Regions from separate parts of the Mesorhizobium sp. LNHC209A00 genome, predicted to be linked through region 1. Evidence: predicted binding sites of a transcription regulator. Region 1 holds the regulator's gene; the other holds the start of a gene.
What was found. Region 1 encodes PhoB, which activates phosphate uptake and scavenging genes when phosphate is short. Its sites were predicted from a motif close to TGTCATNNANCTGTCAT; they were not measured.

Region 1 (14,160 bases):
ACGACCGGAATGCCCTCGTCGAGCGCTTTCTGTACCGCCGGGCCGATGGCCGACGCGTCCTGCGCCAGGATGATCAGTGAACTGGTGCCCTGCGAAATCAGGCTCTCGACATCGGTCAGCTGCTTGCCGGGATTGGACTGCGCATCGGCGGAAATGTACTTGTCGCCCGCGGCCTCGATGGCCTTCTTCATGGCCGCCTCGTCGGTCTTCCAGCGCTCTTCCTGGAAGTTCGACCACGACACGCCGATCACTTTGTCCTTCCCCTGAGCGACCGACGCGAGCGTCAGCGACATGGCGACACCCGCCAGAATGGCGACTGTGAATCTCTTCATGATATCCTCCCTGCGCCGCGTGTGGCGCGACCAAACTGGCCCCAAGGCCGGCACGAAGGCCCTATTTTTTCGAGCCTCGAAAAAATATTCGTCCATCGCCGGAACCCTGTCAACATCGATTCTGACGGATTTTGAGGTGCCGGAAGCCTTTTTTCGAGCCTCGCAATAAATAAATGACAGCCCCAGCCGCTTCTGCCAGTATTCGACCTGTTGCCGGAGGGTGTTCGAGGGGGCGTCAAGAACCGCGGCGACGGGAGGGAAATCATGTCGGTCGGAATCCGCCACGACGATCTGCGCCGGCGCAATCGAGCAATGGTGATTGGAGCCGTGCGCCGGGGTGGCCAGCCCTCGCGCACCGAGATCGCCGCCACCACCGCCCTCAGCCACTCGACTATATCGGCGATATCAGCCGACCTGATCGGCGAAGGTATCCTGAGCGAAGGCAAGCCGAACGAGGCCGGCTCACTGAAACGCGGCCGGCCGCAGGTTGGCCTTGGCCTCAACCCCGAGGCCGCGGCGGTCATGACCGTGGTGCTGTCGCTGAATTTCCTCTCCGTCGCCGTCATCGACTACGCCGGCCAGGTGATATCGGAGGAGCAGCGCCGGCTGGACACGCTGACAATGTCGCGCGAGGCGCTGACCGGCGAATGCGTGGCCATCGTCCGGCGCCGCCTCGAGGATCCCGACCTCGACGTCGCCAACATCGCCCGCATCGCGCTGGCAATCCAGGGCATCACCGACACCGAGGCGCGCGCCATGCTGTGGTCGCCGATCACGCCCCAGACGGACATTGCCTTCGCCGATATACTCGAAGCCGAATTCGGCATCCCCGCCACCATGGAGAACGACTGCAACATGATGGCGGTGGCGCTGCGCTGGCGCGACCCCGAGCGCTACCGCGACGACTTCATCGCCATCCTGCTCTCGCACGGCATCGGCATGGGCCTGGTGCTGAAGGGCGAGCTGTTCACAGGCACCCATTCCTCGGGCGGCGAGTTCGGCCACATGATCCATCGCCCGGGCGGCGCGCTCTGCCGCTGCGGGCGGCGCGGCTGCGTCGAGGCCTATGCCGGCAACTATGCCATCTGGCGCAATGCAGGACAGATGGGTGAGGACGCCAAACCGGTCGACGTCAGCGACGCCGACATGCGTGCATTGGCGGCCACGGCGCGCGAAAGAGACGGACCGGAACGCGAGGCCTATCGCAAAGCCGGGGAGGCGCTGGGCTATGGGCTTGGCAGCCTGTTCGCGCTGATCGATCCGGCGCCCGTTGCGATGGTCGGCGTCAGCGCCGCCGCCTTCGATCTGATCGAGCCGGCCTTGCGCGAGGCCATCGCCCAGACCGCCGGCGGCCAGCATTCGACGTCGATTTCCTTCGATACAGAGCCGAACGAATTGCCGCTGATCCGCGAGGGCTGCGCCATGCGCGCGCTCACCTTCGTCGACCAGGAGATCTTCGCGCCGGGCGTGCAGGTGAGATCCGGCAACAACGTGGCCTGATCTCAATCCTCGCGGATCGCGTAGCCTGCGCCACGGATGGTGCGTATCACATCGGGCATGCGGCCATTGTTTACCGCCTTGCGCAGGCGGCCGACATGCACATCCACGGTGCGCTCGTCGATGTAGATCGTCTCGCCCCAGACATTGTCGAGCAACTGGCTGCGCGAGAATACGCGGCCGGGATGGCGCATCATGAACTCGAGCAGGCGGAACTCGGTCGGTCCGAGCCGGATCTCGCTCTTCTTGCGATAGACCCGGTGCGATTCGCGGTCGAGCACGATGTCGCCGACCTTGAGCACGCTGGACAACACTTCCGGCTTGGCGCGGCGCAGCAGTGCCTTGACCCGGGCCATGAATTCCGGCGTCGAGAACGGCTTGACCAGATAGTCGTCGGCGCCGGTCGAGAGGCCGCGCACGCGGTCGCTCTCCTCGCCGCGCGCCGTCAGCATGATGATCGGCAACCGCTCCGTCTCGGGCCGCATACGCAGGCGCCGACAGAGTTCGATGCCGGAAACCGCCGGCACCATCCAGTCGAGCACCAGGAGGTCGGGCACGTTTTCCTGGAGGCGGATCTCGGCTTCGTCGCCGCGTGTCACCACCTCGACCTGGTAACCCTCGGACTCCAGATTGTAGCGGAGGAGCACGCCCAGCGGCTCCTCGTCCTCCACCACCATGATGCGTGGCGCGATCATCGATTGACCATCCCTGCCGTCAAGCCGCCGGCACCGACATCGCCGTCTCGTCCTGCTTCGGACGGTTGGCGGGCAGTTGCGTGCCGGTCAGCACATAATATGCATTCTCGGCAATGTTGGTCACATGATCGCCGATGCGTTCGAGATTCTTGGCGCAGAACAAAAGATGCGTGCAAGCCGTGATGTTGCGGGGATCCTCCATCATGTAGGTCAGGAGTTCGCGGAAGACCGAAGTGTATTTGACATCGATGCGTTCGTCGTCATTCCTGAGCTTGGCGAGGGCGGCGGCATCGCCGGCCGCATATTCCTCGACCACGCCCTGCACCTGGATCAGCACCAGCTGCGCCATGGAGTCTATGGAATGCGACAGGTCGCGCGGCGTGGCGGTGAGGCCGACGGAGCCGACGCGCTTGGCGATGTTCTTGGCAAGGTCGCCGATGCGTTCGAGATCGCCCGCCATGCGGATCGAGCCGACCACATGACGCAGATCGTCGGCCATCGGCTGGCGCTTGGCGATCAGGGTGATGGCGCGATCATCGAGTTCGCGCTGGCGCGCGTCCATGATGGCGTCGTCGGAGACGACGCGCTGTGCCAGCGCGTTGTCGGAATTCAGCAGCGCCTTGGTGGCGCCGCCGACCATAATGCCGGCGAGATCGCCCATGTCGCTGATCAGCCTGCTGATCTGTCCGAGATCCTCGTCGAAGGCTGCGACTGTGTGTTCGGCCATGATCCTGGTCCTCGTATGCGTGAGATCAGCCGAAGCGGCCGGTGATATAGTCCTGCGTGCGCTTCTCGCGAGGCGACGTGAAGATCTTCTCGGTCTTGTCGAATTCGACCAGCTCGCCCAGATACATGAAAGCCGTCTGCTTCGAGACGCGCGCGGCCTGCTGCATGTTGTGGGTGACGATGACGATTGTGTAGTCGGCTTGCAACTCGTCGATCAATTCCTCGATCTTCGCGGTCGACAATGGGTCGAGCGCCGACGCCGGCTCATCGAGCAGGATGACCTCCGGCTTCACCGCCACCGTGCGGGCGATGCAAAGCCGCTGCTGCTGGCCGCCGGACAGGCTGAGGCCGCTGGCATTGAGCTTGTCCTTGACCTCGTTCCAGAGCGCGGCGCGTTTCAACGCCTGCTCGACACGGCCGTCCATCTCGGCCTTGCCGATCTTCTCATAGAGCCGGACGCCGAAGGCGATGTTCTCATAGATCGACATCGGGAACGGCGTCGGCTTCTGGAACACCATGCCGATCTTGGTGCGCAACAGGTTGAGGTCCTGCGAGCGGTCGAGAACGTTCTGGCCGTCGAGCAGCACCTGACCCTCGGCGGTCTGCTTGGGGTAGAGCTCGTAGATGCGGTTGAAGACGCGCAGCAGCGTCGACTTTCCGCAACCCGACGGTCCGATGAAGGCAGTCACGCTGCGCTCGGGCAGCGACAAGGTGATGTCCTTCAGCGCCTTCGACTGGCCGTAGTAGAAATTGAGGTTCTTGACCTCGATCTTCGCCTTGGCGGCTGCCTCGGCGGCAATCGTCATGTCTGGAGACAACATCTGGCTCATCTGTCCTCTCTGCGTCCGGTCAGGCTGCGCGCGAAGATGCTGAGCGCGAGAACCGTCAATGTGATTATGAGTGCGCCGGTCCAGGCCAGTTGCTGCCATTCTTCGTAGGGGCTGAGAGCGAACTGGAAAATGGTGACCGGCAGGCTGGCCATCGGCGCGTTGAGGTTGCTCGACCAGAACTGGTTGTTCAGCGCCGTGAAAAGAAGTGGCGCGGTCTCGCCGGAGATGCGGGCGATCGACAGCAATATGCCGGTGACGATGCCGGACAGTGCCGCGCGGTAAGCGACCGACTTGATGACCACCCAGCGCGGCGCGCCGATCGCGGTGCCGGCTTCGCGCAAGGCGTTCGGCACCAGGTTGAGCATGTCCTCGGTGGTGCGCACGACCACGGGGATGACCAGGATGGCCAGCGCGACGGCGCCGGCGATGGCCGAGAAATGCCCCATCGGCCGCACCATCAATTCGTAGACGAAAAGGCCGATGATGATCGACGGCGCTGACAGCAGGATGTCGTTGATGAACCGCACCACGGTGGTGAGCTTGGAGAAACGGCCATATTCGGCCATGTAGGTGCCGGCGAGGACACCGATCGGCGTGCCGACGATGACGGCGATGACGGTCATCACCACGCTGCCATAGATGGCGTTGAGCAGGCCGCCCGCATCGCCGGGGGGCGGCGTCATCCGCGTGAAGACGTCAAGGGACAGCCCGGCGGCGCCTTTGTAGACCAGCGCGCCGAGGATCAGTGCCAGCCAGGCAAGCCCGATGCCCGCGGCGACGACGCACAGCGTCATCATCACCGAGTTTCTGGTCTTGCGGCGGCTGTGAAGCGACGAGGCTGTCGACATCGGTCAGGCTCCGGTGCGGGCGTCGATGCGCATCAGCATGTAGCGTGCGATGGCAAGGATGAGGAAGGTGATGACGAACAGGATCAGGCCGAGCGCCACCAGCGAGGACGTGTAGAGATCGCCGACGGCTTCGGTGAATTCATTGGCGATGGTCGCGGAGATTGTCGTTGCCGGCGCGAACAGCGAGGTAGAGATGCGATGCGCGTTTCCGATGACGAAGGTTACCGCCATGGTTTCGCCAAGCGCGCGGCCGAGGCCGAGCATGACGCCGCCCATGATGCCGATGCGGGTGTAGGGGATGACGACGCGGCGCGTCACTTCCCAGGTCGTGCAGCCAATGCCGTAGGCGGACTCCTTCAGCACCGGCGGCACCGTGTCGAACACGTCCTTGGTGATCGAGGTGATGAAGGGCAGCACCATGATGGCGAGGATCAGCGACGAGGTCAGCAGGCCGATGCCGTAGGGCGGGCCGGCAAACAGACTGCTAAGGCCGGGAATGCCATGGAACACGCTGATGATGAATGGTTGCACTGTCGTCTGCAGGAACGGTGCCAACACGAACAGGCCCCAGATGCCGTAGATGATCGAAGGGATGCCGGCGAGCAGTTCCACCGCCATGCCGATCGGGCGCCGGAGCGGACGCGGGCAAAGCTCGGTGAGAAAAATGGCGATGCCGATGCCGAGCGGCACGGCGATCAGGATGGCGATGGCCGAGGTTACGATGGTGCCATAAATGGGCGCCAGGGCGCCGAATTTCTCGGTGACGGGGTTCCAGCTCTCGGTGGTCAGAAAGGAGAAGCCGAAGGTCGACAGGGCCTGCCAGGAACCGGCGAACAATGAGATGGCGACGCCGCCGAGCAGCACCAACACGAGAATGGCGGCGGCGCGGGTCAGCCCATGGAAGATCGAATCGGTCAACGCGAACCGTCTGACGGTGGCGTCACGTGAACCTCGAACGGCTGGCAAGGCTTCCTGGGCAGCGCTCATGTCAAGCTCGGCTCTTTGTGTTGATTGAAAAGGAGCGCCGCGGGGCGGCGCTCCTCCAGAGAGATGTTACTCGCCGGCGTAGACGGGCTTGCCGTCGGCCTGGATGTCGGCCTTCCACGAAGCCTTGATCAGGTCGACGACGCTGTCGGGGATCGACACGTAGTCGAGCGCCTTGGCGGTTTCCTTGCCGTCCTTGTAGGCCCAGGCGAAGAACTTGAGCGCTTCGCCGGTGGCCGCGGCATCGTCCGGGGCCTTGTGGATCAGCACCCAGGTCGAGGCAGCGATCGGCCAGCTGGCGTCGCCGGGCTCGTTGGTGATGATGACGTTGAAGTTCTTGGCGCCCTTGAAGTCGGCGTTCGAAGCAGCCGCGCCGAAGGATTCGAGCGACGGCTCGACGACCTTGCCGGCGGCGTTCAGCATCTTGGAGTAGGAGAGATTGTTCTGCTTGGCATAGGCATATTCGACGTAGCCGATGCCGCCGTCGGTCTGCTTGACGGTGTTGGCAACGCCTTCGCTGCCCTTGGCGCCGACGCCGGTCGGCCATTCGACGGCCGTGTCCGAACCAACCTTGTCCTTCCAGTCGGGTGACAGTTTCACCAGGTAGTTGGTGAAGTTGAACGTCGTGCCCGAGCCGTCCGAACGATGCACGACGGCGATAGCGGTCGACGGCAGGGTGAGCGAGGGGTTCAGCGCCTTGATCGCGGCGTCATCCCAGGTGGTGATGGCGCCGAGATAGATTTGGGCAATCGTCTTCCCGTCGAGGACGAGTTCGCCCGGCTTGATGCCCGTGAGGTTGACGATCGGCACGATACCGCCCATCACCATCGGGAACTGCACGAGGCCGTTCTTTTGCAGATCAGCGTCGGACATCGGCTTGTCGGTGGCGCCGAAGGTCACGGTCTTGGCGATGACCTGCCTGATACCGCCGCCCGAGCCGATCGACTGATAGTTGAGGCCGATGCCGGTATCCTTCTTGTAGGTGTCGGCCCATTTGGCGAACACCGGATAGATGAAGGTCGAGCCGGCGCCGGAAAGGTCAGCTGCCATTGCTGCGGAAAGGGTGAGGGTGGACGCCGCAGCCATTGCAATCGCAACGGCCGCCGAGCGGATGAAATGTCTCATGTGGCCTGCTCCTGTTCGGAAGATGGTCTCTCGGCGCCACTTCTAGCCGGCGCCCGCTGAGGCCAATAGCCTTCGATTATAACAGTCGCATGACAGTTTCATGTCAGCCCGGTAACGCGTTGCCGGCAACGCGAAAGACGCTGATCTCGGGCGCTCGCGGCGCGGTCCGAGTTTACCGCCGGAATCAGGGGCTTGAGCCGACCGACGGCTGGAATCACCCCGTACTCGACCAGGCTTTTCCCAAATGAAGAAAATCCGGACGGGAGCGCGTTGCTCGCAGCCAGAGCGTGTCATGGCCGGGCCATCGCCAAAAACAGGTCCGTTGGGGTAGAGTGACACTGTTTCTTGCAGGCGGTCGCTGCTCCCGCCCGTAACTGAGAAGAGCGGAATTCGATTTCGCTATTGTTCCGGCTGGACACGGCCTTTGATATGGCGCGATCGCACCATAGCCATTGCACGCAGCGGTAGCAGCGAATCTCCCGCTGATTCCTTGATTGCCTCGCCTGATCCTGCAATCGAGGCGACGCGGGCTCTATCCCGCGTTGCGGTGGACCTGACGGCCGGCGCCGACCCAGCGCTCGACCTTCTCGAGCAGGGCCCTGGGGCTGATCGGCTTGGGCAGATAGTCGTCCATGCCCGCCTCCAGGCAGCGCTCGCGGTCGCCTTTCAGCGCATGCGCTGTGACGCCGACGATCGGCACATGCGTGCCGGTCTCCTGCTCCAGCCGGCGGATCGCGGCCGTCGCTTCGAGACCGCTCATCTCCGGCATCGAGACATCCATCAGGATCATGCACGGATTGAGCGTGCCGAAGGCGTCGAGCGCCTTGCGGCCATTGCCGACGATCTCGAAACCATAGCCGGTCTCGCCGAGGATTTGCGTGAACACCATCTGGTTCACCTCATTGTCCTCGGCCACCAGTATATCCAGCCTGTGCCCGCCGGCCGTCGCAGGCAGCCTGGGGCGAACCTGTGGCGGCTGCAATTGCGCGCGCTGCTCCGATGGCGCCAGGGGCGGCGGCCAGGAAGCCTCGGGCGCCTCGTCCGCGAGCGTTTGAACGGCGTGGCCGCTGGTGGTGTGGCGATGGCGCTGGATGGTCGCGACCAGCGTTTCCAGGAGCACCGAGGAACGCGCCGGCTTGATCAGCTGGGCATCGATGCCGAGATCGCGGTAGCTGGTGTTGGCAAGCGATTGGTCGACCGATGTCAGCATGATGATCGGCGTGTCGGCGAGGCCTTCGGTGTTGCGCACGATGCGCGCCATTTCGGCGCCGCTCATCTCGGGCATCTGGTAATCGAGCACGACGCAATCGACAGGCACGCCATAGGCGGCGGCCGCGATCAGCACCTTGAGACCTTCGGCGCCGCTTTCGGCCGCGCAGGAATCGAACGTCCACGAGATCATCTGCTCGGTCAGGATGGCGCGGTTGACGGCGTTGTCGTCGACGATCAGCACGCGTGCGCCCGTCACGTCCACCGGCGTGATGCGCTGCCCGCTCTGCTGCCCGGCCCCCGGCAACGTTACGGTGAACCAGAAGGTCGACCCCTTGCCTTCGGCGCTCTCGACGCCAATGTCGCCGCCCATCAGGTCGACCAGCCGCGAGGTGATGGCAAGGCCAAGGCCGGTGCCCTCGTGGCGCCTTGTCGAGGACGTATCGACCTGGCTGAATTTCTCGAACACCAGTTTCAGTTTTTCCTCGGGGATGCCTATGCCGGTGTCGGTGACCGAGATCGTCAGCCTGGTTCCCGTCGGAACCCGTTCGCCGGTCACGTCGACCAGCACGTGGCCTTCATCGGTGAACTTCACCGCATTGCCGAGCAGGTTGGTGACGATTTGCCGGATGCGGCCGACATCGCCGATGAATAGGCTTTCGAGCCGTGGTTCGATGCGCACGATGAGCTCGAGATCCTTTTCCTTGGCCCGTGTCGAAACCAGCGTCGCCACGTCCTCGATCGCCTCGGCCAGATTGAAAGGCGCCGGGTCGAGCACCAGCTGGCCGGCATCGATCTTGGAGAAATCCAGGATGTCGTTGATGATGGTCAAGAGCGCGTTGCCCGATTTGACGATGATGTCGGTGAATGTCTTCTGCTTCGGATCGAGATTGGATTTGGCCAGGAGTTCAGCCATGCCCAGTACGCCGTTCATCGGCGTGCGGATCTCGTGGCTCATATTGGCGAGGAACTCCGACTTGGCGCGGTCGGCGAGCACGGCGCGCTGGCGCGCCTCGCTGAGCTCCGCCTCGCGCTGCTTGAGTTCCGTGATATCGGTGGTCGAACCGATCAGGTAGAGCGAACCGTCGGAGGCGATCATTGCGCCCTTGCGCGCGAACTGATGCCTGACGCTGCCGTCTGAAAGGCGCACCGTCTCCTCGATCTCCTGGGTCTCGCCCGTACGCAGTACAGCGAGATCGCTGGCCACGAAGGCCTCGCCATCCGGCCCGAAGATCTCGACGTCGGTCTTGCCGATCGCCTCCTGCTTGCTGAAGCCGGTGAGATCGCACCAGCCCTTGTTGACATAGAATTGCCTGAGATCGGAGCGCTTGGCGTAGATCGACACCGGCACGTTGTCGATCAGGCTGCGGAACACCTCGTTCTCGCGCATGCTCTCTTCCAGAGCTTGCTCGCGCGCCTTGACGTCGGTGATGTCGGTGCTGGATCCGACCAGATGCACCGATCCGTCCGTGGCCACCAGGCGGCTCTTGCGCGTCATCAACTGCCGCACCGTTCCGTCACGATGAGTGACGGGCTCCTCGACCTCGCGCACATTCCCGTTCGTCACGACATCGGTGTCGTCCTGGCTGAAGCCTTCCGCTTCCTCGCCGCTGAACAGCTGACGGTCGGTCCGGCCGATGACATCGTCCTTGGCGAGACCGGTCAGCGCGCACCAGGCCTTGTTGACGAATTCGATGCTCAGGTCCTGCGCCTTGATGAAGGCGGCCACCGGCAACTCGTCCATGACATGACGGAAGAGATCGATCTGGCGCATCGAGTCATGAAGCGCCGCCTCGCGGCTCTTGAGGTCGGTGATGTCGACGCGCACGCCGATGAACGTGCCGTCGCCTGTGCGCATATCGTAGACCTGGTACCAGCGGCCATCCGCGTTGAGGCGCTCATAGGAGGAATTCGGCAGACGGTAACGCGCCAGGATGCCGTCAAGCCAGCGTTCGGAATCGGCTTCGTACAGGCTGTCGATCTCAGGATCGCCACTCGAACGGAAATAACCCACCGAATGGCCGAACTCCAGCGCTTCGCGGAAGGTGCGGCCGGGCTGCCAGAAGGGCTTCAGCGCCGGCAACGTATCCTGCAGTCTGTGGTTGGCGAAGACGAACTTGTCGTCGCGGTCGTAGATGATGACGCCCGCCGGCAGCGATTCCAGCACGCTGGCGAGATGCTTGCGCGCGTCTTCGGCTTCGGTCTCGCGCCGCTTCATGTCGGAGATGTCGAAGAGAAAGCCGGCGACATAGTCGCGGCCGCTTGCCATGCGGACGCGATTCTTCCTGACGATACGCGAACGGGTGCCGCCGCCGGCCTCGAAGCTTTCTTCCACTTCGTATTGCTGTCCCCCGGCCAGCACCTCGCGTTCGCTGCTTTCGAACAGCGCGACCTCGTCCGGCCCGAGGAAATCGCTTCCCGGCCTGCCAAGCATGGCTTGCGGCGCCTGCTTGAACAGCGCCGCGAAGGCCCTGTTGACGAACACGAAGCGCAGATTGTCGTCCTTGACGAAGATCGGATCCTTGACCCCGTTGATTACTGCTTCCGCCAGCCGCGCCTTTTCCAGCGCTTCGGCAAGTTCGGCCTCGCGATCCTTCATGTCGGTGACATCGACATAGGAAATGAACCGCTTGCCGCCGGCCAGCGGCGCCATCGACGAGATCAGCGTCCTGCCGTCATTGCGCGGGAACTGCCTCGCTCCAGCTGTGCCGGCCCTGATTTCAGCCTCGCGTTCGGCGACATGCCGCTGCCATGTCGCGTCGTCCGAACCATACGGGTCGATGTCGCGGCTGGCTTCCATCAGATCGCGGAAGCTGCAGCCGGTCTCGGCGCGCCGGGCGTCTATCTGCCAGAAATCGTAAAAGGCGCGGTTGATGACCTCGGCGCGCATGCCGGCATCGAGGACGAGAACACCGATCGGCATCTGATCGACCATGGTGCGGAGATTGGCGAAAGTCTCGGCTATCTTTGCGTTGGCGTTCTCGATCTCGGCGTCGCGCCGCTTGATCTCGGTGACCTCGTAGTAGGTCAGCAGGCGTTTGCCTCCCGACAGAGCCGTGACGGAGAACATCATGGTGCGCCCGTCGGTGTGGACAAACTCCCGAGGCGCGACGGTACCGTTCTTGATCTCTTCGATACGCGTGGCGAGGTAGCGCTGCCATTGCTCTTCGTCGATGTCGCCATAGATGCCGTTGCGGCGATTGAGTTCCATCAGCAGGCTGAACGGAGCGCCTACCGTCACGGCCCCATCCGGAATCCTGGAGAGATCGCGATAGGCCTTATTGACGATGAGCGTATCGAGCCTGGCGTCTAGAAGCACGACGCCCATATGCATGGCATCCATCGTCCGCTCGAGATCGGCGAGATGCTGGACGGTGTCGCCGCCAGCCGCCGGCTGCATGGACTCGAAGGCGCTGGCCACCAGCGCGGTGACGTTGCGGCCAAGGCCGCGATAGCCGACGAATTTTCCTTCGCTGTCGAAACGCGGGACGCCTGACGTCAGCACCCAGCGGCAGTCGGGGCGGCCTCCCTTCAGTTCGTAGACGAAGTCGCGGAACGGCCGGTGCGCCTGCAAATCCTCCAGATGCGCCGCCGCACCGCGGTTGCCCTGCAGGACCTGGTTGAGAAAGTCGAAGCGGAACCGGCCTAGCACGATTGCCGGATCGATACCGGTTGCCGCCTGATAATCTTGGGAAAGCCAGGAAAAGCGCAGTTCCGCGTCGGTTTCCCAAATCCAGTCCGAGCCCGCTTCGACGAGTTGGCGCAGCGCGTCGACGCAATCCATGTCGACGCCGGATGACCCATCGCCGCCATGCGCGGCTGCCTTGCCGGGCTTGCGCTTGCCCCGCGCGCCGATTGCTTCGTCCGTTTCCGCCATGCTGTCCCCACCCCGAAAATCAAGGCCGAACCCTCCCTCCGCGGTTCGTCGGCGGAATGTGCCGCAGAAGCATTAACGATCCGCTAACCTTAACGGCGCAACCGGCCTGTTCCTGCTGCGTTATTCCGTCCGGTTGTGGCGCGGAGCAAGGCCGCGCTATAAGCATGCGCAGGGGTGTTGCTAATGTACGGACGGATAGGGCCTTTCTTGCTGGGCGTGGCGCTGCTTTTCGGCGGCGGCTGCTCTCGCAGCTATGACGGCACGGTGGTTATCCCGCGGCCGCTCGACGCCAGGCGGATCTGGGACCGGCCGCCGCCCAATGTCGATTACCAGCCGCCGGTCGACAACGGCGCCTTCCCGGGTCCACCCCAGCCTCCCGGGCGGTTTTACGAGCGCAGGGTGGTTAAGCCTGCGCCCCACAGACGGTCTCAGGCCAGGGTGTCACCGCCCTCTCCTCCGTCATCGGGCCCCGAAAAACAATTGGCATGCAGGAACGTAAGCGCTCCCGGTCAAAGAGTTCGCATGGTTTGCGATTAATGCATAAAACAAAGGCCTGAGTCCGCTTCGACGCGACGTGCTTTAGAACGGTCTATAGCGATGCCGCGCCCTTCCTCGGTTCCTTGGCGCCGAGCTTGTCGAGCGCAAGCCGAACCTGGCGCAGATCGTCCTGCCAGCCGTCATCGTCGCCCATCGGGCTCTCCGACGCCGCCCGTTGCAGCCCGCGCGCCTCGGATTCGATCTTGCGCAATTCGGCGATCTTCTGGTCGGTAGTCAGTGAGGCGTCTTCGACGATCTCCAGTACCCGCATTTCCCTGAACGTGGCCATGGCGTTCTCCCTGCCTGATATCGACCACAACGCCGGGAGGCGGACCCCGTTCCGAAGACGAACGTTCCCGCGAAAACACTCGTGGGTCATTCAGCCGGGAAAAAGGCGGGGCCGACCACACGCACCGTCGAGCCTGCGATCAATCAGGCATTACGGTGTCTGGTGCTGAAACCTTTGCCCGTGCTGCTGCGTTGAAGCGCAAAGGAGAACGCGGGATGTCGATGCATTTCACCGTATCGGAGCTAACAAGAAATCTTTTTCACTCTCTCGGGCTGGATCACGGGCGTGCCCCACGGCCGCTCAGTCCCGAGGAAAGCCTGTTGCTGGAGTGCTATCTGGCCGGGCAAATCCCGGAATCCGCCTGGAGCGACTACGTCTTCGAGACTCCGGATTTGGCACGGCATGCCGAAGCACGGCGCCTGAGCCATTGATCCGCGGCGCGGGAAAGACGCCCGACAAGGTTCTCCGGTCCGACGAACCACCCGTGCCGATGCCCACTCCATGGCAGGCGTTTTTTGGGCATACCGCTAGTGCTTGGGCGAAACGAATTGCTGCGTAAACACGTTGCCGGCAATTCCTTGCGATAGCTGCGGCGATAGACTCAGCGGCGTGCAATTCTTCACCGCCGCTATTGCCGCATCGATGAACGCCTTACGCGCTTTGTCGTCGCCAGCCACCTTGGCGGCGGTTGGTCGCGGCGGCCCTATCAGAGTACCGTCGCGCTTGAAACTGAAACTCAGGGTTACAGTCGAATCTCCGGCACCGGCAGGCGGTGTCCAGCAGGACTGGATCGCGGTCCCGACATCGTCCATGGTGTTGAGCGTTGCGGCCCATGCGCATGCGATACCCACCGATATCACACCCGCGATCGCCAGTTTTGCAACATGTTTCATCGCAAGCCCTCATCGTCACGAACAGTCCGGCAACCCGCGCCGGACTGCTGGGATCGATGGTAGAGCCGACACGGGCAATGACAATATCCCTGCCAAAAAGTTGTTCGAAGAGAGCCGACTCCGGAGCCGCCCTGGCGCCTGGCCGATGCGAGCGATGTAGCCCGAAAACAAAAAGGCCGGCACAGAGCCGACCTTTCCTTTCCGCCTCGACAGCTGCGCCAGTACATCCGTGGTCGCAGGCCCAAAGCGAATTGTCCCCAGTAGACAGGCTATTGGTAAACCAAACCTTAACCTGGCTGCCGTCCCCACCGCAAGGCC
Region 2 (15,180 bases), on a different contig from region 1:
GTCGCGCTCCATGTCCTTGGCGAAATCGACGACCTCCTTGCTTTTTGACTTCTTGATCGCCTGCTTGGCCGCCTCGATGTCGAGGACGCCTGCCGTATAGGCGATATGGGCGATCTGCGGGTCGGTCGGCTTGTCGGCGGCTTTCGAGACCGGGGCAGCGCCGACGAGAAGCAGGGCTGCAAGGGCAACGGTATATCGGGTGAACATGGCATCCTCCTTGGCCCGGCCTCGCGGAGGCGCCGGGCTCGAATTTGCAGTTGACGCTCATTGGATGCGGGGCGGAGAGAAACGTTCCCGGAAAATCGGGACGGCATCATTCAAAACCCAGCCGTCCCATCACCGCCTGGGTCAGTCGATCGCAGCGCCGACCCGCGAAGGGGAAGGCATCCAGCAGCACAGGGCCGATTTCATCGTCCAGCGCCTTGCGCAACAGGGCGCGCGCCCGATGCAGTCTCGTCTTGACGGTTTCTGGCCGCACGCCGAGCAAATCGGCGGTTTCCTCCATGCTCAGGCCCTCGATGACGCGGGCGACGAAGACCATGCGGTAGATGTCGGGCAGGCTGTCGGTCGCCCGTTCGACAAGTGCGAGAATCTGCCGCTGCGCCATCGTCCGCTCCGGATCGTCGTTGGATTTGAGGGGAAACCTGATTATCCGCGCTTCCGGATCGGCAGGCATCTCCACCGTGCGACGTCTCTTGCGCAGGCGGCCGAGCGCTTCGTTGATGACGATGCGCGACAGCCAGGTGGCGAGCGTGGATTGGCCGCGAAACGCCGCCAGGCTGGCGAAGGCGTTGACATAGGCCTCCTGGACGACGTCCTCGGCTTCGGCGTCGTTGCGCAGAATGCCGCGCGCGATGCGGTAGAGCCGCTGGTTGTGTACCTTCATGATGACGCGAAAAGCATCCGGCTCGCGCGCCAGCGCGCGGTGGACAAGCAGCATGTCGCCGGAAGGCCTTTCGGCAATCGCCGGCACCGTGGCGGGCATTGGCTGCTTGCTCATCGCGACCGGATCTCCTCGTGCAAATGCTGCGCATTGGATGCGCCTGCCGGCAAAAGGTTCCCGGACCAGAGGGATCCGGGTTCGGTATTCTAGGCTGCCGCCAATCCCTTGTCTGCCCTCTGCACGCGTGCGGCCGCCGCCAAGAGGTCGGTCTGCGTGATCAGGCCGAGAATATGCCGCTCGCCGTCGACGATGACCACGGCATGGCTGCGCCCGTCGGTCAGCACCGGGAGCAAGCTCATCGCCGGTGTCTCGGGCCAGGCGGTGCCGGCTTTTGCCATGACGCTCTTCACTGTGTCGGTGGCTTTCGTCAGCTCGCGCAGGCCAACGGCGCCAACCAGCCGGGCATCCGCGTCGACCACGGGCAAGGTACGGATATTATGATCGAGCAGTTGCTGGCGCGCCTCGTCGGCGGTGGCTTGCTCGGACACCGAAACCACGTCGCGCGACATGATGTCCTCGCACAGCAGCGTGCGGTGTGAGCGCACCATGGCCTGCAGTTCGACTTGTCTCAGCAACCGTTCGAGGTCGTCGCGGTCGATGTCGAAGGTCTCGTCAAGTGTGGTCAGCGCCGCGTCGATATCCTCGGGCCGGAAGCCGACGCGCTGCTGAGCCGGCGCATCGGCGGTGCCGTGGCTGTTGGCGGCTGGTGTCGCGACATGCGGGTAATTGCGCCGCGCCAGCTTGTGGAAAAGGAAGCCCAGCGCCACCAGGATGGTCGAATTCAAGGCCACCGGCACGAACGGGAACAGGAAGCCCGCGCTGATGACGGCCGGGCCGCCGAGCACCGCCGTCAGCGCGGCGGCACCGCCTGGCGGATGCAGGCAGCGCGTGAACGACATCGCGGCGATGGCGAGCGCCACCGCGAGCCCCGAGGCCATCACCGGATCATGGATGAAATGTGCCACGGTCACCCCGACCAGCGCCGATATGGAATTGCCGCCGATGATGGACCAGGGTTGCGCCAACGGGCTGGCCGGTACGGCGAACAGAAGCACTGCGGATGCGCCCATCGGCGCCACCAGCAGGGCCACATGCGGGCCGCCGCCCATCGCCAGCCCGCTGATCGCGCCCGTCAGCGCGATGCCGATCGTAGCGCCGATACACGCCAGGATGCGTTCACGCAGCGTGGCGCCGGCGAGGATGGGGACAAAAAGACGAAAGGCCATTGGAGAACTTTGCGAGGACTGGATCTGTCGAGATGAGCGGCACGCATGCAGGCGAATTCGCCGATTTGAAAGTCAAACAAATCCGTAAAGTCATGATGTAAGAGAATAATATTGCGCACCGGCCTTCGCCGGAGTGCTGGCAGCGCCTCGCGTTTTGTCATCAGCGACAAGGGCTTGCGGCCCCTTTGCTGACTTTGTTTGAGGTCAGCCCGCGCGCGCCGCTGCCGCAAGCCCGCTCCGAATGTCGGCTTTCAAGTCGTCGACATCCTCTAGGCCGATCTGCAGTCGTATCAGTGGACCTTCATAAGGGCCTTTCGCAACGACGCGGTCGCCAAGCCAGACCGGCACCGCGAGGCTCTCATAGCCTCCCCAGGAGTAGCCGAGACCGAAGATCCGCAGTGCGTCGAGGAAAGCGTGCTGCTCGTGCTGGCCACCACCGGCCAGCACGATGGAAAAGATGCCGCTCGAACCGCGGAAGTCGCGCTTCCAAAGATCGTGGTCCGGATGGCTTGGAAGGGCAGGGTGGAGCACGCGCGCCACGCCTTCTTCGCCTTCGAGCCACGAGGCGATGGCTAGCGCGCTGCGCTGGTGACGGTCGAGCCGAACACCCATCGTGCGCAGGCCGCGCAGCACTTGGTATACGTCGTCAGGTCCAGCACAGCAGCCAAGCGTGCAAAAGCTCTCGTAGAGCTGCCCCCAGCAGGCCTCATTGGCCGAGACCGTGCCGAGCAGCACGTCCGAATGGCCTGCAGGATATTTCGTCGCCGCATGGATCGAGATGTCCACGCCATGGTCTAGCGGCCGGAAATAGAGCGGCGTCGCCCATGTATTGTCCATCATCACGATGGCGCCGGCCGCATGCGCCGCCTTGGCGATCGCCGGGATGTCCTGCACCTCGAACGTGTTGGAGGCCGGCGATTCGGTGAACACCACTTTGGTGTTCGGCTTGAGCAACGTCGCGATGCCGGCGCCGATATTGGGAGCATAATATTCGACCTCGACGCCGAGCCGTTTCAGCATCGTGTCGGCGAAGTTTCTCGTGGGATGATAGACGGAATCGACGATCAGCAGATGATCGCCCGCCGATACGAAGGCCAGCAGCGGCACGGTCACAGCCGCAAGGCCCGACGGCACCGCGATCGTGCCGGCCGAGCCTTCCAGCGCGTCAATGGCATGCGCAAGAGCGTCCGTCGTCGGTGTGCCACGCGTGCCGTAAGTGTACTTCTGGCTGCGTGCGGCCATCACGGAGGCATTTGGGAACAGCACGGTCGAGGCATGCACGACCGGCGGGTTGACGAAGCCGAAATAGTCATGCGGGTTGTTACCCGAATGGGCGAGCCGCGTGTTGATGCCCATCGTGCCGGAACCCTGCTCGCTGCCGTCTTTCGCCATTCTTGGTCGCCTTGTTAGACAAGGCGCTAGCCATAATGCGGCGTCGTGGACCGTGCAACAGCCCACCGTTCGCCAGGAATGGACTTCGAATATGCCAATTCCTGGGCCCGAAGACAGCCCGCGATCTGATCCGGAATGGACCAACGACGCGCGGCGGCGCCCTGTCGAAAGCTTGCTCGCCAGCTGGTGAACCTATTGTAGCCGGCTGTGAAAGGTATATGATAAATTTCTAATGATAATCGCCGGATGCTTCGATCAGATGCTGCCGGATGGTTCTTGCCGGCTACCTCCTGGTCCCGATCCGGGCATCCCGCTCCAGCGAGCGGAAAGGGGAGGAATGTCATGCCTGACGTCAAATGGACGATGAAGGCGCGCGAATTCATCAACTGCAATTGTGCCTATGGCTGCCCATGCCAGTTCAATGCCATGCCGACATACGGATTCTGCCAAGCCGTCGCCGGCATGGAAATCGAGACCGGCCATCATGGCGACACCAAGCTCGACGGGCTGCGCTTCGTCGGCATCTTCAGCTGGCCCGGCGCGATACACCAGGGCAGGGGGGAGGCCGCGGTGGTCATCGACGAGAGGGCCAGCGAAGCCCAGCGTGAAGCCCTTCTCCGCATACTGGGCGGTCAGGACACCGAACCGGGCGCGACAATATTCCAGGTCTTTTCGACCACCTTGGAGAAGTTCCACGATCCGATCTTCGCCGCGATCGATTTCGAGGTCGACGTCGATGGCCGAACGGGCCGGCTGCACGTCAAGGGCGTAACCGACGGCCGTGGTGAGCCGATCAAGAACCCGGTCACCGGCGCCGAGCATCGGGCGCGCATCGACCTGCCGCACGGCTTCGAATACGCCATCGCCGAGGTCGGGCGCGGCTGGACCAAGACGACGAGCCCGATCAAATTCGAGGTGGCGGACACGCATAGCCATTTCGCCAACCTGCATCTCACGCAGAGCGGCATCGTGCATTGATCTGATCCGATGGGCGACACGGCTCTCGAGGCGGTGCTGCGGCGCGACCGCGCGGTCGTGACGGCCGCGCTCGCCGTAATTGCCGTGTTCGCCTGGGCCTATGTTCTTTGGCTCGCCGCCGACATGGCCATGCCTGGTAGCCCCATGTCGGGCGGCGAGGCAGGCGACATGGCCGGGATGGACATGGCCGGGATGGACATGGCCGGGATGGACATGGCGAGCATGGATATGGGCGCTGCCGTGGCGCCGGGTTTCCGGGCCTGGGCATCGGTCGATTTCGTCTTCACCTTCACGATGTGGGCCGTGATGATGGTCGGCATGATGACGCCGTCGGTCGCGCCGATGTTGCTGCTCTATGCCGGCGTCGCCCGCAAGGCGCTGGCGGACAGCCGGCCTATCGCTTCGACGGCATGGTTTTTTACCGGCTATCTCGTCGTCTGGGTCGCCTTCAGCATCGTGGCGACGGGTGCGCAATGGCTGCTCGCCCGTTTCGGGATGCTCGATCCCTTGATGGCGGCGCACAGCGCGGTCCTCGGCGGTATCATCCTGATCGCCGCCGGCCTCTACCAGTGGACGCCGATCAAGGGCGTGTGCCTGCGCCAATGCCAGGCGCCGGTCGCGTTCCTGGCGAGCCATGGCGGATTCCGCACCACCGCGCCCGGCGCACTTCGGCTTGGCATGGATCACGGCGCCTATTGTCTCGGCTGCTGCTGGGCGCTGATGACCCTGCTGTTCGTCGGCGGTGTCATGAACGTGCTGTGGATCGCCGGCATCGCCGTCCTTGTTCTTCTGGAGAAGGTGGTTCCGGCCGGGCAATTGATCCCGCGCATCTCCGGTGCATTGATGGTTGCGGTCGGCATCTGGCTGGGCTTTCCCGCGCTTTGAGACCGCGCGCCACTTTGTCCACAAGCAATATCGACCGGCAATCATGGGGTAATCGTCGGCCGAAAGTATTCCGTTACGTCAACGTATTTCGTGCCGGGGGCAGTAACGCCGAGGTATTGCCCGGAACGGATTCTACAGCGCCGGCTCACATCTGCGTCAAATGAGCTTCGCCGATTCAAGTCGCGCTTCTGACCAGATCGCGTGCACGTTTGTCTGCAATTTAGCCATTTCAGGCAATCGATTTTCAAACCCGGTCGGATTCGGTCATTTTCCTTGACCTCACGGGAATTATCGCCTTCGATGCTGTTCGTGAATGGAAAGGCGGCGCGTCGGTTTGCGATGCGGGGTTTCGGGAATGGGACGGGATGGGAGCTGCGTTCACAAGGGAAAAAAGATCAGGGTTTGCCTGAAAAAACAGAAAAGGGTCTGTGGGTTATGAAACACATTGCTATCGGCATTCTTGGCGCCGCCACGCTCGGATTGATGGCGTCGGCCGCGTCGGCGGGCACGCTTGACACCGTCAAGGCGAAGGGCTTCATCCAGTGCGGCGTCTCGACCGGTCTGGCCGGCTTCTCCGCGCCGGACGACAAGGGTGACTGGCAGGGCATCGACGCCGATTTCTGTCGCGCGGTTGCCGCCGCCGTCTTCGGTGATGGCACCAAGGTCAAGTTCACGCCGCTCAGCGCCAAGGAACGCTTCACCGCGCTGCAGTCCGGCGAGGTCGACATCCTCTCGCGCAACACCACTTGGACGATCAACCGCGATACCGCGCTCGGCCTGAATTTCATCGGCACGACCTACTATGACGGTCAGGGCTTCATGATCAACGCCAAGAAGCTGCCCGGCGTCAATTCGGCGCTGCAGCTTTCGGGCGCCGCCGTCTGCGTGCAGAGCGGCACGACCACCGAGCTCAACCTCGCCGACTACTTCAAGGCGAACAAGATGGAGTACAATCCGGTCGTCTTCGAGAAGCTCGAAGAGGTCAATGCCGCTTATGATGCCGGCCGCTGCGACGTCTACACCACCGACCAGTCGGGCCTTTACGGCATTCGCTTGACGCTCGGCTCGCCGGCCGATCACGTCGTGCTGCCCGAGATCATCTCGAAAGAGCCGCTCGGACCTGCCGTTCGCCAGGGCGACGACCAGTGGTACCACATCGTCAAGTGGACCTATTTCGCTCTGCTCGACGCCGAGGAGCTCGGCATCACCAAGGCCAATGTCGACGAGATGAAAAACTCCGCCAGCCCGGAGATCAAGCGTGTGCTCGGCCAGGAAGCAGACACCAAGATCGGCACCGACCTTGGCGTCTCCAACGACTGGGTCGTCAACATCGTCAAGGCCACCGGCAATTACGGCGAAATGTTCGACCGCAATGTCGGCTCGGGCAGCCCGCTCAAGATTGCCCGTGGCATCAATGCGCTATGGACCAAGGGCGGCCTGCAATACGCGCCGCCGATCCGCTGATCGAAACGTGATCCGGAAGGCAGGCTCCTGCCTTCCGGTTTCTCTTTCACAGGGGACGTGACATGGCATCGCAGGAAATCCTACGCGAGGAGCCGAGCCGCGGCTCCTTCGTCAATGACCCGAGAATTCGCGGTCTCTTCTTTCAGACGCTGGTCGTCATCGTTCTGTTCGGCTCCATCTGGTGGATCGTGCAGAACGTCATCGACAATCTGCAGCGCCTGCACATCGCCTCCGGCTTCGGCTTCCTCAAGGGGCGCGCCGGCTTCGACATCTCGGACACGCCGATCGCCTATACGTCGGACTCGACCTATGGCCGCGCCATTGTCGTCGGCCTGATCAACACCATCATCGTTGCCGTCGCCGGCATCATCACCGCCACCATCATCGGCTTCGTCATCGGCATCGGCCGGCTGTCGCAGAACTGGCTGGTCCAGAAGATCTGCACGGTCTATGTCGAGATCTTCCGCAACATCCCGCCGCTGCTGGTCATCTTCTTCTGGTATTCCGGCGTGCTCGCCGTGCTGCCGGCGCCGCGCGATTCCTATCATCTCCCCTTCGGCTCCTTCCTCAACCAGCGCGGCTTCTATTTTCCGCGCCCGGTCTGGGGCGACGGCTCCTGGCTGATCCTGGTCGCCCTTGTCGTGGGCATCGCGATGTCGTGGTTCGTCGCCCGCAGGGCGCGTCAGCGGCAGATGGCGACGGGCCAGCAATTTCCGGTGTTCTGGACCTCCGCCGCGCTGATCGTCGGCCTGCCGCTGCTGGCTTACGTGCTGAGCGGCTTTCCGCTGAGCTTTGATTTGCCCAAGCAGTCGACCTTCAATCTGACCGGCGGCTTCCAGGTCAAACCGGAATTCCTTTCGCTCTATCTGGCGCTGTCCTGCTACACGGCGGCGTTCATAGCCGAAATCGTGCGAGCCGGCATCAGGGGCGTCAGCAAGGGCCAGACCGAGGCGGCGGCCGCACTTGGGCTGCGATCCGGTTCGATCCTGCGGCTGGTAGTGGTGCCGCAGGCCATGCGCATCGTCATCCCGCCGCTGACCAGCCAGTATCTCAACCTGACCAAGAACTCCTCGCTGGCGATCGCCATCGGTTATCCCGACCTGACGGCAACGGCCGGCACCGTTCTGAACCAGACCGGACAAGCGGTCGAGGGCGTGCTGATCATGATGATCGCCTATCTCATACTCAGCCTGGTGACCTCGGCCGTGATGAACGTGGTCAACGCCAGGATGGCGCTGGTGGAGAGGTAGGACCATGCAGGAACACGATCTGTCCTGGGTGCGCACCGAAATGGCGCTGGCGCAGCCCGCGCCGGCGAGCGTCAGCGGCCCCATCGCCTGGGTGCGCAAGAACCTGATCGGCTCGGTCGGCGACACCATCCTCACCATCCTCGGCATCGTCATCGTCGCCTGGGTTCTGCCGCAGGTCATCAACTGGGCGTTCATCAACGCACAGTGGACCGGACCGGACCGCACGGTCTGCGCCACCGTCGCGCAAGGCGGCATTCAGCCCGACGGCTGGAGCGGAGCCTGCTGGGCTTTCGTCAATGCCAAGTTCGGCCAGTTCATGTTCGGCACCTATCCGGTCGAGGAGCGCTGGCGGCCGATCCTGGTCGCCATCCTGTTCGTGGCGCTGCTGGTGCCGATGCTGATGCCGCGTGTGCCGCGCAAGGGGCTGAACGCGATCCTGCTTTTCCTGGTGCTGCCGATCGTTTCCTTCTTCCTGCTGGTCGGCGGCGTATTCGGCCTGCCGCATGTCGAAACCTCGCGCTGGGGCGGGCTGCTGATCACGCTGAGCCTGTCCTTCGTCGGCATCGCCGTATCGCTGCCGCTGGGCACCGTGTTGGCGCTCGGGCGGCGCTCGAAGATGCCGATCGTCAAGATGCTGTGCATTATCTTCATCGAAGCCGTGCGCGGCATACCGCTGATCACCGTCCTGTTTTTCGTCAGCGTCATGCTGCCGCTGTTCCTGCCGGCCGGCGTCAGCTTCGATAAGTATCTGAGGGCCCTGATCGGCGTGTCGCTGTTTGCCGCGGCCTATATGGCCGAAGTGGTTCGCGGCGGCCTGCAGGCGATCCCCAAGGGCCAGTATGAAGGCGCCGATTCGCTCGGTCTCGGCTACTGGCAGAAGATGAGCTTGATCGTGTTGCCGCAGGCGCTGAAGCTGGTCATACCCGGCATCGTCAACACCTTCATCGGCATGTTCAAGGACACCAGCCTAGTCCTCATCATCTCGATGTTCGACCTGCTCGGCATCGTCAAGCAGAACTTCTCCGACGCCAACTGGGCTACGGCGCAGACCGCGAAATCCGGTCTTGTGTTCGCCGCCTTCGTCTTCTGGCTGTTCTGCTTCGGCATGTCGCGCTATTCAATGTACACGGAACGCCGGCTCGACACCGGCTACAAACGCTAAACAAAAGAACAAGGGGACCCCAGCCATGGCCACTGAAAATGCCGTCAGCGCGGAAGAGATCAAGGTCAACGCGGCCAAGATGCATATCTCTGACACCGATGTCGCCATCGACATCATCGCCATGCATAAATGGTACGGCGAGTTCCATGTGCTGAAGGACATCAATCTGAAGGTGATGCGCGGCGAGCGTATCGTCATTTGCGGACCGTCCGGGTCGGGCAAGTCGACCATGATCCGCTGCATCAACCGGCTGGAAGAGCACCAGAAGGGCAAGATCATCGTCGATGGCAAGGAACTCACCAACGATCTGAAGAAGATCGACGAGGTGCGCCGCGAGGTCGGCATGGTGTTTCAGCACTTCAATCTGTTCCCGCACCTGACCATCCTGGAGAACTGCACGCTGGCGCCGATCTGGGTGCGCAAGACGCCGAAGAAGCAGGCCGAGGAGATCGCCATGCATTTCCTCAAGCGCGTCAAGATCCCGGAGCAGGCCAACAAATATCCGGGCCAGCTCTCCGGCGGCCAGCAGCAGCGCGTGGCGATCGCGCGTTCGCTGTGCATGAACCCGCGCATCATGCTGTTCGACGAGCCGACCTCGGCGCTTGATCCCGAAATGATCAAGGAAGTGCTGGAGACGATGGTGGGCCTTGCCGAGGAAGGCATGACCATGCTGTGCGTCACCCACGAGATGGGCTTTGCGCGGAAAGTCGCCAACCGGGTGATCTTCATGGATCAGGGCCAGATCGTCGAACAGAACACGCCGGCCGAGTTCTTCGACCATCCGCGCCATGAGCGCACGAAGCTGTTCCTGTCGCAGATCCTGCACTGAGCGGACTGACGCCAACTCGAGAAAGCCCGGTCGCGCCGCGGCCGGGCTTTCTTGCCTCTGGCCGATCGGATAATGATCTTCTTGATTGAGCCGCGAATGGGCACGCGAAGCCGCGCCGATGAGACTCCTGCGTTTCCTGGCCATGCTGGTTGCAGCACTGGTGCTCGCCGTGTCGCTCGGCACGCTGGTGCCGCGCCCGCTCTGGCCGGCAGCCGCAGCGGGCGAGGGCATCATGCACATATTGGTGCTGAAAAATCCGATCCACACCGACATCGCCATTCCGGTGGATGACGAGGTGCGCCGGCGCTTCCATTTTCTGGCCGATGCCGGCCTGCCTTCGGACGCGCCCGATGTGCGCTACCTCGTCTTCGGCTGGGGCGGGCGCGCCTTCTACCTGGAAACGCCGACATGGTCGCAATTGAAGGCGCTGCCCGCATTCAAGGCTTTGACGCTCGATGCGTCGGTGATGCATGTCGACGTCGCCGGCAATATTCCCGAGCCGCACCCCGATGTCGCAGGCTTCGACGTGGGCGAAGACCGTTTTGCCGCATTGCTCGATTTCATCGAAGCGAGCTTTCAGCAGGGGCCGAACGGCCCGATCGTCGTCGACAATGCCGGCTACTCCAATTTCGACCGCTTTTATGAGGCGAATGGCCATTTCAACGCGCTGATCGGTTGCAACACCTGGACGGCGGCTGCACTGCGCACTGCCGGCCTGCGCACCGGCTGGTGGAACCCGCTGCCGGTTTCGCTTGGGCTGTCCATGCGGCTGTATAATTAGCTTTGCCGCTGGCTCCTTTCACCGAGGGATGATCCGCTGCTGCTCCCACCCGTAAAGCCAGTCCAGATCGGCGGCGAGCTTCTCTCCCGGTCGCGCCGCCAGAAACAGATTGCGGGCCAACGCCACCGGGCCATGGGCATGCCAGGCAAGCCGGTTGAGCGCGCCGCGACGGATGACCTTGGCGATGCGCGACCGCCGCAGGTTCTCCCAGATGATGAGGCTTTGCGTCAGGTCGCCGGGGATGTCGGCGACGAGGTTGGCCAGCGTCGCGGCGTCCTCGATCGCCATGGCAGCACCTTGCGCCGCGAACGGCGTCATCGCGTGCGCGGCGTCGCCGATCAGCGCGATGCCTTCCGGCACAGTCCAGCGTCGCTGCTCGACCGTGTGGATGGGGAAGGCGGTCCACGGGCCAGCGAATTCCACTAATTGCGCCAGCGCCGGCGCGGTGCGGCGCATGGCGCCCGAAAGGATGGCGGGGTCGGCACTGCGTGACCACCCCTCGGCGATGCGCTCGCCCCGGGTGAAGGCGGCAAGGTTGAAGGCGCTACCCCTGCTGACGGGGTAGGCGACCATGTGGAATCCCGGGTGCAGGAAGGTGGTGACGCAGTCGGTGGCGCCGATCGCGGCGAAGGCTCGCCCCGCCTCGTTGTCCGCGCTCACCGTCGCCCGCCAGGCCAGTTCGCCGGAGAAATGGCTTTTCGCGAAGCCGGCTCCGCTGCCTGGACTGGCAAACCTCCGCACCGCTGACCAGACGCCATCGGCGCCGACCAGCAGAGATCCTTGGATATCGATGACCTTGCGGCCGACCCCGTCTGTCCTGGTGATAACGAGTGAACCGGAGGCCACGCTGCTGACATGCACACCGGTGGTGAGATCGATGTCGGGCAGTTGCGCAACGCGCCCCATCAGGGCGTCTTGCAGATCCGCCCGGTGCGCCAGGAGATAGGGCGCGCCCCAGCGTTCCTCGCCGGCTCCGCCAAGCGGCACGCGTGCCAGTTGGCGCAGGCTCGCGGCGTCCTTCAGCACCACGGCTTCCGGCCGGACGGCATTGGCAAGAAGCGTGTCGAGCACGCCAAGCTGGCGCAGTATGCGCGTCGCGTTAGGAGAGAGCTGGATGCCGGCGCCCGCCGCTTCGAGGCGCTGCGCCTGTTCGAACACCCTCACGGAATAGCCGCGTTCGGCAAAGGCAATCGCTGCTGTCAGCCCGGCGATGCCAGCCCCGGCGATCACGACTTGCCGGGACTGCGTCTCGCTCATGATCGGAAGGTCAGGCGGCCTGGTCGATGTAGAGACAGCCCGCCGGCAGCGTTTCGGTCGCCTTCAGCTTCGGCGAATAGCGATAGAGGGTCGAGCAGTAAGGGCAGACTTTCTCATTGTCGTCGCCCATGTCGAGAAAAACATGCGGATGGTCGAAAGGCGGGTTGGCGCCCGTGCACATGAATTCCTTGACCCCGATGTCGATCGCCGGGTGGCCCGCATCGTTCTGGAAATGGGGAATGGAACCGCCTGCCATCGTCGTCTCCTTAACGCAGTCGCTCTGCATCTGGATCATATCAAGTCTGTTTGCAAGTTCGATGAAATCAAACTGTCGCAAAAGCCTGTCAGAGAACTGTCGCAAAAGCCTGCCACAGGATAAGTTAAGCCGGTTAACCGGCCGAGGCGGGCGGAAGAGCAGGAATCATGAACGAACTGAAGCCGGTACAGAGCGAATTCAACAATGTCGCGGCAGCGAGCCCGGAAGGCAATCCGGACCGCTTCGTCAATCGCGAATTCTCCTGGCTGCAGTTCAATCGCCGCGTTCTCGAGGAATCGCTGAACACCCATCACCCGCTGCTGGAGCGCGTCCGCTTCCTGTCGATCTCGGCCGCCAATCTCGACGAATTCTTCATGGTGCGCGTCGCCGGCCTTGCCGGCCAGGTGCGCGAAGGCATCGTGCTGAAGAGCCCGGACGGACGCACTCCCGAACAGCAGCTCGAACAATTGCTGCGTGAGGTCGAGCGGCTGCAGGAGGACCAGCAGAAGAGCCTGTCGGCCCTCACGGTGCTGCTCAACAAGGAAGGCATCGAAACCATCACCCGCGACGCGCTGACCAAGGACGAGAAGGTCTGGCTGGAAGACCATTTCCAGGAGCAGGTGTTTCCCGTGCTGACCCCGCTCTCGATCGACCCGGCGCATCCGTTCCCGTTCATTCCCAATCTCGGCTTCTCGATGGCGTTGCAGCTTCGCCATCGCAAGAATGGCGAGGAGATGAGCGCGCTCTTGCGCCTGCCGGTGGCGCTGAAGCGCTTCATCCGCCTGCCGGACCGCAAGCACCATGTCCGCTTCATCCCTCTGGAGGAGGCGGTCGGCCTTTACATCGGCAAGCTCTTCCCCGGCTACGAGGTCAAGGGTTCCGGCACGTTCCGCATCATTCGTGACAGCGACATCGAGGTCGAAGAGGAATCGGAAGATCTCGTGCGTCTGTTCGAAACGGCGCTGAAGCGCCGCCGCCGCGGTTCGGTCATCCGAATCGAATTCGACAAGCTGATGCCCGGGGAATTGCGCGATTTTGTCGCCGGCGAGCTTGGCGTCTCGTCGAGCCGCATCAGTGTGCTCACCGGGCCGCTGGCGCTCAGTCAGATCTCCGAGATCGTCTCCGTTCCCCGCGACGACCTAAAATTCATCCCCTACAACCCACGTTTTCCCGAGCGTATCCGCGAGCATGGCGGCGACTGTTTCGCCGCCATTCGCGAGAAGGACATCGTCGTCCATCACCCCTATGAGTCGTTCGACGTGGTGGTGCAGTTCCTGCGCCAGGCAATGGCCGATCCCGAAGTGGTGGCGATCAAGCAGACGCTCTATCGCACCTCCAACGACAGCCCGATCGTGCGTGCTCTGGTTGATGCGGCCGAAGCCGGCAAGTCGGTGACGGCGCTTGTCGAGCTCAAGGCGCGTTTCGACGAGGAGGCCAACATCCGCTGGGCGCGCGATCTCGAACGTGCCGGCGTCCAGGTCGTGTTCGGGTTCCTCGAACTCAAGACCCACGCCAAGATGTCGCTGGTGGTGCGGCGCGAGGACGGCAAGCTGCGCAATTACGTCCATCTCGGCACCGGCAACTACCACCCGGTCACCGCGCGCATCTACACCGACCTGTCCTTCTTCACCACCGACCCGACGATCGCCCGCGATGTCGCCCAATTGTTCAATTTCATCACCGGCTATGCCGAGCCGACCGCCGAGATGCGGCTGGCGATCTCGCCGTTCACGCTGAGGAACCGCATCCTCCAGCACATTTCGGACGAGGTCACCCATGCGTTGGAGGGACGGCCGGCGCGTATCTGGATGAAGATGAACGCGCTCGTCGATCCCATCATCATCGATGCGCTCTACGATGCAAGCCGCGCCGGAGTGGAGATCGACCTCGTCGTGCGCGGCATCTGCTGCCTGCGGCCGCAGGTGCCGGGCCTGTCGGAAAACATCAGGGTCAAGTCGATCGTCGGCCGGTTCCTCGAGCACAGCCGCATCTACTGCTTCGGCAACGGCCACGGCCTCCCGTCGGACGAGGCGATCGTCTACATCTCCTCGGCCGACCTCATGCCGCGCAATCTCGACCGCCGCGTCGAGACCATGGTGCCGATCACCAATCCAACTGTGCATGAACAGATTCTGGGCCAGATCATGCTGGGCAACATCATGGACAATCAGCAAAGTTTCGACGTATTGGCTGATGGAACCTCCCGGCGCGTGGTGCTGGAGGAGGGCGAGGAACAGTTCAACGCGCAGGAATATTTCATGACCAATCCGAGCCTGTCGGGACGGGGTGACGCGCTGAAATCGCATGCGCCCAAGCGAATAGCCCAGTTCAAGCGCCGCAAGAAGAACGCCACCACCTGATGCTGTCCAATTCCCAGGGCCGGCTGCAGGACCGCCGACCGCTGTCCATCATCGACATCGGCTCCAATTCGATCCGTCTCGTCGTCTATGAGGGGCTGGCGCGCTCGCCGACCATGCTGTTCAACGAAAAGATGCTGGCCGGCCTCGGCCGCGGCATCGTGTCGACGGGGAAGCTAGACCCGGAGGGCGTGGCGCGCTCGATGGAGGAGTTTCGCCGTTTCCGCGCGCTCTCCGACCAGGCTGGCGCCGAACACATGTACGTGCTGGCAACCGCCGCCGCCCGCGAGGCGATCAACGGTCCTGATTTCATCCATCGTGCCGAGGATGTGCTCAACACCGAAATCCGTGTGCTCTCCGGCCGCCAGGAAGCGCATTATTCCGCGCTCGGCGTCATCTC

Region 2: the regulator PhoB is predicted to act here: its motif matches at 12,510-12,526, upstream of X739_RS145280 (RNA degradosome polyphosphate kinase).

Annotation. Positions count from the first base shown of each region.
Region 1 covers NZ_AYWT01000006.1:228,558-242,717, reverse strand. The annotation lists gene xylF (D-xylose ABC transporter substrate-binding protein) at 1-332, opposite strand, end outside; gene X739_RS148930 (ROK family protein) at 597-1,832, shown strand; gene phoB (phosphate regulon transcriptional regulator PhoB) at 1,835-2,524, opposite strand; gene phoU (phosphate signaling complex protein PhoU) at 2,544-3,251, opposite strand; gene pstB (phosphate ABC transporter ATP-binding protein PstB) at 3,277-4,080, opposite strand; gene pstA (phosphate ABC transporter permease PstA) at 4,077-4,928, opposite strand; gene pstC (phosphate ABC transporter permease subunit PstC) at 4,932-5,915, opposite strand; gene pstS (phosphate ABC transporter substrate-binding protein PstS) at 5,982-7,037, opposite strand; gene X739_RS148965 (PAS domain-containing protein) at 7,570-12,123, opposite strand; gene X739_RS148970 (hypothetical protein) at 12,713-12,949, opposite strand; gene X739_RS1000000168110 (hypothetical protein) at 13,165-13,380, shown strand; gene X739_RS148975 (hypothetical protein) at 13,477-13,842, opposite strand.
Region 2 covers NZ_AYWT01000009.1:46,246-61,425, reverse strand. The annotation lists gene X739_RS145215 (DUF4142 domain-containing protein) at 1-207, opposite strand, end outside; gene X739_RS145220 (RNA polymerase sigma factor) at 314-1,000, opposite strand; gene X739_RS145225 (HPP family protein) at 1,090-2,169, opposite strand; gene X739_RS145230 (cystathionine beta-lyase) at 2,374-3,561, opposite strand; gene X739_RS145235 (DUF1326 domain-containing protein) at 3,904-4,539, shown strand; gene X739_RS145240 (DUF2182 domain-containing protein) at 4,549-5,424, shown strand; gene X739_RS145245 (amino acid ABC transporter substrate-binding protein) at 5,860-6,888, shown strand; gene X739_RS145250 (amino acid ABC transporter permease) at 6,951-8,138, shown strand; gene X739_RS145255 (amino acid ABC transporter permease) at 8,143-9,300, shown strand; gene X739_RS145260 (amino acid ABC transporter ATP-binding protein) at 9,326-10,129, shown strand; gene X739_RS145265 (TIGR02117 family protein) at 10,248-10,910, shown strand; gene X739_RS145270 (FAD-dependent monooxygenase) at 10,929-12,167, opposite strand; gene X739_RS145275 (zinc-finger domain-containing protein) at 12,178-12,423, opposite strand; gene X739_RS145280 (RNA degradosome polyphosphate kinase) at 12,591-14,783, shown strand; gene ppx (exopolyphosphatase) at 14,783-15,180, shown strand, end outside.